Regions from separate parts of the Pandoraea vervacti genome, predicted to be linked through region 2. Evidence: riboswitches for the same ligand, from Rfam matches in the RefSeq annotation. Region 2 holds a riboswitch; the other holds the start of a gene.
What was found. Region 2 has a riboswitch for thiamine pyrophosphate ahead of UC34_RS22685 (FAD-dependent oxidoreductase). Riboswitches for the same ligand answer to the same signal wherever they lie in the genome.
Positions count from the first base shown of each region.

Region 1: it holds a riboswitch for thiamine pyrophosphate, as region 2 does, so the genes downstream of both, thiC (phosphomethylpyrimidine synthase ThiC) here and UC34_RS22685 (FAD-dependent oxidoreductase) in region 2, are expected to answer to the same signal.

Region 1 covers NZ_CP010897.2:4,366,351-4,370,355, reverse strand. Annotated here, with positions in the region: gene thiC (phosphomethylpyrimidine synthase ThiC) at 1-1,305, opposite strand, end outside; TPP riboswitch at 1,379-1,477, opposite strand; gene UC34_RS18955 (hypothetical protein) at 1,649-3,352, opposite strand; gene blaOXA (OXA-62 family carbapenem-hydrolyzing class D beta-lactamase) at 3,582-4,005, shown strand, end outside.
Region 2 covers NZ_CP010897.2:5,195,328-5,199,332, reverse strand. Annotated here, with positions in the region: gene UC34_RS22690 (ABC transporter ATP-binding protein/permease) at 1-1,205, opposite strand, end outside; TPP riboswitch at 1,437-1,556, shown strand; gene UC34_RS22685 (FAD-dependent oxidoreductase) at 1,690-2,823, shown strand; gene thiS (sulfur carrier protein ThiS) at 2,840-3,037, shown strand; gene UC34_RS22675 (thiazole synthase) at 3,039-3,884, shown strand.

The DNA of each region.
Region 1 (4,005 bases), 830 kb from region 2:
CATCACCTGAACGTCGTGCTTCCAGGCAATTTGCGTGAGCTCGCCGAGCGTCTTGAGTTCGGAGAGCTGCGCTTCGTCGTTGGCGTCGTAGATCGAGCCGGGGCGCAGGCCGTCACCCAGCGAGAACGCAACGTCGTACGCCTTCATGATTTCGCAGATCTCTTCGAAGTGCGTGTACAGGAAGCTTTCCTTGTGGTGGGCGAGGCACCACTTGGCCATGATCGAGCCGCCGCGGCTGACGATGCCCGTCATGCGGTTGGCCGTCATCGGCACGTACGCCAGACGCACGCCGGCGTGAATCGTGAAGTAGTCGACACCTTGCTCGGCCTGCTCGATGAGCGTGTCGCGGAACATTTCCCACGTCAGATCTTCGGCCTTGCCGTTCACCTTTTCGAGCGCCTGATAGATCGGCACCGTGCCGATGGGCACCGGGCTGTTACGCAGAATCCACTCACGCGTTTCGTGGATGTGCTTGCCGGTCGACAGATCCATGACGGTGTCGCCGCCCCAGCGGATCGCCCACGTCATCTTGTCCACTTCTTCGCCGATCGACGACGTCACGGCCGAATTGCCGATATTCGCGTTGATCTTCACGAGGAAATTACGGCCGATGATCATCGGCTCGGATTCCGGGTGGTTGATGTTGTTCGGAATGATGGCGCGGCCGCGAGCGATTTCGTCGCGCACGAATTCCGGCGTGATCTCGGCGGGAATGCTCGCGCCGAAATGCTGACCCGGATGCTGGCGCGAGAGCAGCTTGGCCAGACGCTCGCCTTGCGGGCCGGCATTGCGCACGCTTTCGATGTATTCCTGACGGCGCAGGTTTTCGCGAATGGCGACGTATTCCATCTCGGGCGTGATGATGCCCTGACGTGCGTAGTGCATCTGCGTCACATTCTTGCCGGCCTTGGCACGGCGCGGCGTGCGATGCAGGCCGGGGAAGCGCAGATCGGCGGTCGCGCTGTCATCCGCGCGCTCACGGCCATAGGCCGAGGACAGGCCCGGCAGAGCTTCGGTGTCGCCGCGCTCTTCAATCCACTTCGCGCGCAGCGCGGGCAGACCGGAGCGGATATCGATGGTCGCGTTCGGATCCGTGTACGGGCCCGAGCAGTCGTAGACGTAGATCGGCGGGTTCTTTTCGCCGCCGAAGCTCGTCGGCGTGTCGGCTTGCGAGATTTCACGCATCGGGACCTGAATGTCCGGGCGCGAACCCTGTACGTAAATCTTGCGGGAATTGGGCAGCGGTGCGATCGCGGCTTCGTCCACGCGCGCGTTGGCTGAGAGGAACTTCGGATTGGCGTTCATGCAATGTCTCCTGGCGGGGCACGTGTTGACGCCGACAATTTCGGCGCAAAGCGGCTCAGGAGCATGAACGGGGGCGAGGAATTTCTACGCTCCCTGCGCTGGCATTATCCAGATCAGGTTCTAAGGGTATTTCTCACCCACAACTCACGTTGCAGGACCCCTGCGCTTAGCTTTGCGGCAACGATACACCGACATACCCGGCAAACACAAGCGCGATGTGTCCCGAAAAACGTGAACCGGACATGGTGCGGTGCGACATTCCCGCCATCGTCGAAAGCTTGTGCAGCCGCGGTTTCGTGGTGGTTTCGCACCCCGTGCGTGCGTCGTCGCCATGAATGAACGCCTACTGTTGCGCCAGGCGAACCTCGCGCTGAAACTCGCGCGGCATCAGCCGCAAGGCATCGCGGAAAAAGCGCCGGTCGGGCGGCGGGAGCATCGGCAGCACGCGCCCGAGCGACTGGGCGGCATGCAGCGCCTGAGGCGAGTCGCCGTCCTGATGCAGCGCAAACCACAACATCTCGAACCACAGGTTGGCGAGTTGTAACGGTTCGAAGCGCACGCGTCCCTCTTCATGGTCCGCCAGTGTCGTCATGATGACGTCGGTCCAGCGCAGAAACCCTTTGGCGCGGGAGAACGGGGCGCCGAACGGTTGCACCGCATCGAGAAAGGCGTCGACCGCCAGCGGCGTGCTCGCGCGCAGGGTCTCAAGGTCCGGGGCGCGCCGCACCGGGACCGCGCCGCGCGCGATACGCAACAGGAAGACGGTATTCCAGACCGAATTTCCGCCCACGCCGAAGCGGTCGCAGATCCACTCCGACAGGCCGATCCAGCGCAAGGCCTGACGCTGCACGTCGGCTGCGGCCAGACGCCTGCCGGGGTCGATGAGGGCGCTTTGCCAGAAGAGCCAGAGCGACAGGCCGATGTTCGCGGCGACGTGTTGCGCCAGTTCGATGGAATCGGCCTCGAAGGCGGCTTGCAAGGCGTCGGAAAATGCGGCCAGCGCGTCGGCGGCCGATTGCGCTCGTGCCGGCATCGGGCCGTTGCGTGCGGCGTGCGATTTATGCAGCAGCGCTTGCAGATTACGGCTCTCGAAGCGGATTCGCGGGTTGTAGAGGAGGCAGGGGGCGAGCGAGGCGTCGTCGCTGATACGTTGGAGGTGCGCCAACGCGCCTGCTTCGTCGCGCAACGCGTAAGCTTGCCAGCCCTGCACGATCCAGTGCATGGCGCGCAGCGTCGGCGACCCGGACGGGGTGGCGCCGAATGTGGCGGCGAGGGTAGCGAGCGTTTGCTTCGTGCGCAGGGCGTCGCCCATGCGCCGCCACACGATGGTCTCGGCGAGCAGCGCAATGCCGAGTTGCACGTCGTCTACCGCGCAGACCTGCGCTGCGTGAAACGACGGAATCGCCCCCGTACGATGGGCACGTCTGAGCTCGCCGGGCGAGGCGGCTGGCGGCGGCGCGAAGAAGACGCCGTCCTGCATGTCGCGCTTGCCCAGTGTCAGGTGATGCCAGAACGCGATGTCCTGCATGACGTAATCGAGTGCCGGCGTTCGCGTCTCGGGCGCCGCATCGTGGGGCAGACCCAGAAACGTGGCGATGGCCCGACGCGAATCGGCGGGGGTGGTGCCGCCGATCGTGACCTCGATGCGTGACGTCTCATGCGGCGCGAGCCAGAAAGGCCCCTTGCCGCGCCCACGTGTGGGGAGCAGGCGCACGTCCATCTGTCGATCGTCGCCCCATCCGACTGCGACGCCCCAGCGCGCAAAGTCCGAAAACGCGCGGCTGATGAGCATTCGCAGGTCGCCCGCAATGGCCGTCTGGCCAAAACGGACTTTCAGCGACGCCAACGAAACGGGGGCGGTTTCGTACCGCGCCGCGTAGTAGACGCGCATCAGCAACCACAGGCTTTGATAGCGCGCCGGGCGGCCATCGATCTTCTGCGGCGCATCCAGGCGGACGACGAGCGCCGGCGCCGCGGGGGTGGCGGAGGCAGCAGCAGAAGCGGGGGCGGTGTCGGCAGCACGCGGCGTAGCAGCGGTATCGGACATGGCGGGAGGGAAATCCAATCGCTCCGGGCGGGCGGACGACGTCCGCGCCATCCTCGGCATACTCAGAGGGGGCGTGCAGATGATACGGCGGTTACGTCGGTTACGGTAGCGCCGCTTTGCATCTGTCGAAACGCGCACTAAGCTGCAAACGCTCTCGACAGCAGGCGCCTGGCCAGTGCCATCGATACCTGGACAACGTGTTTGTCATTCATCCAATCAGGACTGCTAAATGAAAACAATAATTTCCCATTGGCGGCGCGTGGCATTCGTGGCGCGTCTGAGCGCTGCGCTCGTCTTGCCGGTCGTCTTCACGACGCCGGCGCATGCGGCCGATGTCGTGAAGACCGCACCCGCCGACATGCCCGCCCCCGTGCACATCACCGAGCGCGCCGACTGGGGCAAGTACTTCGCGCAGGAGAACGTGAAGGGCACGATCGTCGTGCTCGATGGAAAGACGCAAACGTATCAGGCGTTCGATTCGGCGCGGGCGGAGCGTCGCGTGTCGCCGGCGTCCACCTACAAGATTTTCAACAGCTTGCTGGCGCTCGAATCGGGGGCGCTCAACGATGAGCGCGAGGTGATTCCCTGGGACGGTAAGCCGCGTCGCACCAAGGCCTGGAGTGCCGCGATGGATTTGCGCACGGCGTTTCGCG
Region 2 (4,005 bases):
GTGCCGTCGGGCAGTGACAGCTGCAGATCCGCTGCCATGTAGGCGGGGCTGTCGGGCGACTTGACGACGGCGATGCCGCCCTCGTGGGGGACGTCGTCGATGACACGGGTGAATTCGCGCAGACGGTTGATGGTCGCCTTCCAGTCGGCCAGCGTCTGGAAGCTGTTCACGAACCACGAAAAGCCGTCGCTCACCTGCCCGAAGGCGTCGATGATTCGCATCAGCACGCCTAGTGTGAAAGCGCCTGCGAAGTAGCGCGGGGCGGCGGCCATGATCGGGAAGACGATGGCGATCTGTGCGTAAATCGAGTTGGCAAAGATCAGACGCTTGGTCACCACCATGATTTGCCACCAGTTCTCGCGCACCGCGCCGAACGCCGCTTTCAGGCGCGAGAGCTCCGCGCCTTCGCCGCGATAGAGCGCGACTTGCTCGGCCGACTCGCGCAATCGCACCAGCAGGAAACGGAAGTCGGCTTCCACCTGCTGCTGTCGATAGCTCAGGCCGACGAGCGGACGGCCGACCTTGAAGATGAAGAACGAACCCACGATGGCGTACAGCGCCGCGACCCAGACCATGTAGCCCGGAATCGTGATGTTCATGCCGCCGAGCGCGAACGACAACGCGCCCGAGATCGTCCAGAGAATGGTGGTGAACGAGAACAGCGAGACCACTGTCGTCAACAGGTCGAGCGAGAGCGCGAGCGACGAATTGACGAGCGAGCGGATGTCTTCGGAGACACGCTGGTCCGGGTTGTCGGCGAGATGATCGCGCTCGATCCGGTAATACGCCTGATGCGCGAACCACCGGGTCAGGTGGGTGTCGGTGACCCACTGACGCCAGCGGATTTCGAGCATCTGGCGAAAGTACGTGCGAAACGTCGCGATGATGATGAAGCTGAACGCCAGCACCGCGAACTCGGCGAGCGACGACTTGAAGACTGGCCAGTCGCGTTTGTCGAGTGCGTCGTAAAAGCCGGCATTCCACGCGTTCAGGCGCACGTTGATGAACACGACCGCGAGGTTCAGCGCGATGACGAGGCCGAGCAGCCGACGACCCTCCCAGCGCTTCTCCGAGACCCAGTACGGCCGGATCAGTTGCCAGGCGCTCGGATGCTTCGGCGGCCTCGGCGCGGGTGCGGCACTATCGTTAGCCGGACCGGCGGCGGGCGGGGTGGGCGGGGTGGGGGACTTCGGCGTGAGGGCCATGATCGTCGGGCGGCGTGGCCGCAGCGGAGCTATGCTTTTTGTTGACTCATTGGACCGCAGGCCCCGATGGTGCGTTGCACGATTTCGGCCCTCAGGCGCTTGCCGTGGGGATTTCCAGTTTACGTCCCGTTACAAGCGACGGGAGATTCGTCAAAAAACGAGACGCAACGAGCGTGCAACCGGCCGGGAAGCCAGCTTGCACGGGCGTTGGCATCTATGTTGTAATGGCTTCGGGCGAAACAGGGGTGCTCCGTAATTGGCGTAGTCACGTCATAGAGATCGCGGGGCTGAGAGAGACCCTTTGCACCCGACCCGGGTAATACCGGCGTGGGAAGTTTCCGACTCCTCCAGTGGGGTAAGGTGTCCAACACCGTTTCGTCCTTTTGCTTTCATGAGGAAAGGACCCCATGCGTTGCCTTGCGCGACATCCCTCGAATACTTCTGAATGCCTGCGCGCCGTGATGGCCCGCGCGGCTACGTGCGTATGAGCGCGACCGCATCGCGTGTCGCCTCCCGTGCGGACGTCGCCGTGCTGGGCGGCGGGCTGTCCGGCCGTCTGCTCGCATGGCAACTGATTCGCGCCGGGGCGCGTGTGGCGCTGTACGAGCGCGGCGACGCCGACGGCTCGTCGGCGGCGGGCTGGGTGGCCGCCGCCATGCTGGCGCCCCTGGCTGAGGCGGCGGTGGCCGAGCCGAGCATCGTCGAGATGGGCGCTGTTGGCCTGGAGCGCTGGCCCGGCCTGATCGACGGCCTTCCCGAACACGTGTTTTTCCAACGCAACGGCACGCTGGTCGTGTGGCATCAGCCCGACCGCGCCGAAGCCGTCATGTTCGAGCGCCGGATGCGCGCCAATGCGCCGCCGGCGTTGCTGCGTGGCGGCGTCGAGCGAATTGCCGGTGCGCAGCTTGGCGACGTCGAACCGGCGCTCGCCGGACGTTTTCAGGAAGGATGGCTGCTGCCGAACGAGGGGCAACTGGATAACCGTCAACTGCTGCGCGCCTTGGCGGCCGGCCTCGCGAAGGCGGGGGCGGAATTGCACTGGCATACGGCAATCGCCGAGGGACAGTATCCGGACGCCGGTCTCGTGATCGACTGCCGCGGGTTGGGCGCGCGCGAGGCGCTCACGCGGTTGCGTGGCGTGCGTGGCGAAGTGGTGCGCATTCACGCGCCGGGCATCGGACTGCGTCGGCCGGTACGATTGCTGCATCCGCGCTATCCGATCTACATCGCGCCCAAGGAAGACGATCTCTATGTGATCGGCGCGACCGAACTCGAGTCGGAGGACATGTCGCCGGTGACGGTGCGCTCGGCGCTCGAACTGCTCTCGGCGGCGCACTCCCTGAACCCGGCGTTCGGCGAAGCGCGCATCGTCGAGTTGAACGTCAACTGTCGTCCGGCGCTGCCCGACCATCTGCCTCGTGTGCAGTGGGACGGGGCGCGACTGCTGCGCGTGAACGGGCTCTACCGTCACGGGTATCTGCTTGCGCCAGCGGTCACGGGCGAAGCTTGCGCGCTGGCGCAGGCACTGATGCAAACGACGGGCGCAACACGGGATGCGTTCGACTGGGAGACATGGCGAGCGAGCCGGCCGTGGCCGGATCTGTTCCGTCAGGCATGAGAGGAAGCGGTACGCGATGGACATCCATATCAATCAACAGACACTGAACGTGGCCGAGACGGCGACGTTGGCCGAGGCGCTCGCCGCCTTCGGCGCCAAGCCGCCGTTCGCGGCGGCGATCAATGGGCAGTTCGTGCCCAAGACGCAATACGCCGCGCGTACGCTCGCGCAGGGCGACAAGATCGATGTCGTGCAACCGGTGGCCGGAGGCTGAAATGAACGCATTCACCGAATCGAACAACGTGGCCGCCAGCGGCACGCGCGACGCGCTGACGCTCTACGACACCCGTTTCGGCAGCCGTTTCCTGCTTGGCACGGCGCGGTATCCGTCGCTGCAAGCGCTCAACGACGCCATCGACGCGGCGCGTCCCGGCATGGTGACGGTGGCATTGCGCCGCCAACTGTCGGGCACGGGGGCGCAGGCATCCGAGGGCCACTTCTGGGAGACATTGCGCCGCCTGGCAGTGCCGGTGCTGCCCAATACGGCGGGCTGCCATTCGGTGCAGGAAGCGGTGACAACCGCGCAAATGGCGCGCGAAGTCTTCGAGACCGACTGGATCAAGCTCGAACTGATCGGCGACGACTACACGCTTCAGCCCGATCCGTTCGGTCTGGTGACGGCCGCCGAACAACTGATTCGCGAGGGTTTCAAGGTACTGCCGTACTGCACGGAAGATCTGGTGCTGTGCCGCCGACTGCTGGACGTCGGCTGTCAGGCGCTCATGCCGTGGGGCGCACCGATCGGCACCGGCAAAGGCGTGATCAACCCTTACGGACTGCGCTTGCTGCGCGATCGCCTGCCGGATACGCCGCTCATCGTCGACGCCGGTCTGGGTTTGCCGTCGCATGCCTGCCAGGTGATGGAGTGGGGCTACGACGGTGTGCTGCTCAATACGGCCGTCGCACTCGCTGCGCAACCGGTGGAAATGGCGGGTGCGTTCGCCGGGGCGATCAAGGCTGGCCGGGCGGCTTGGCTTGCGGGCCCGATGGCCGAGCGCGAGAGCGCGCAGGCCAGTACGGCGGTCGTTGGCGTGCCGTTCTGGCATCAGACGGGCGCATAAGCGCATAGACACTTGGAGCGGATTCCGTCCGCCCGATTGCCCACACGGCAGACGGGCCAGGGCGGGCCGGCTCGCCGACTTATCAAGGCGTGCGCGCACAGGTTCGCGCACCGCCGGTTCA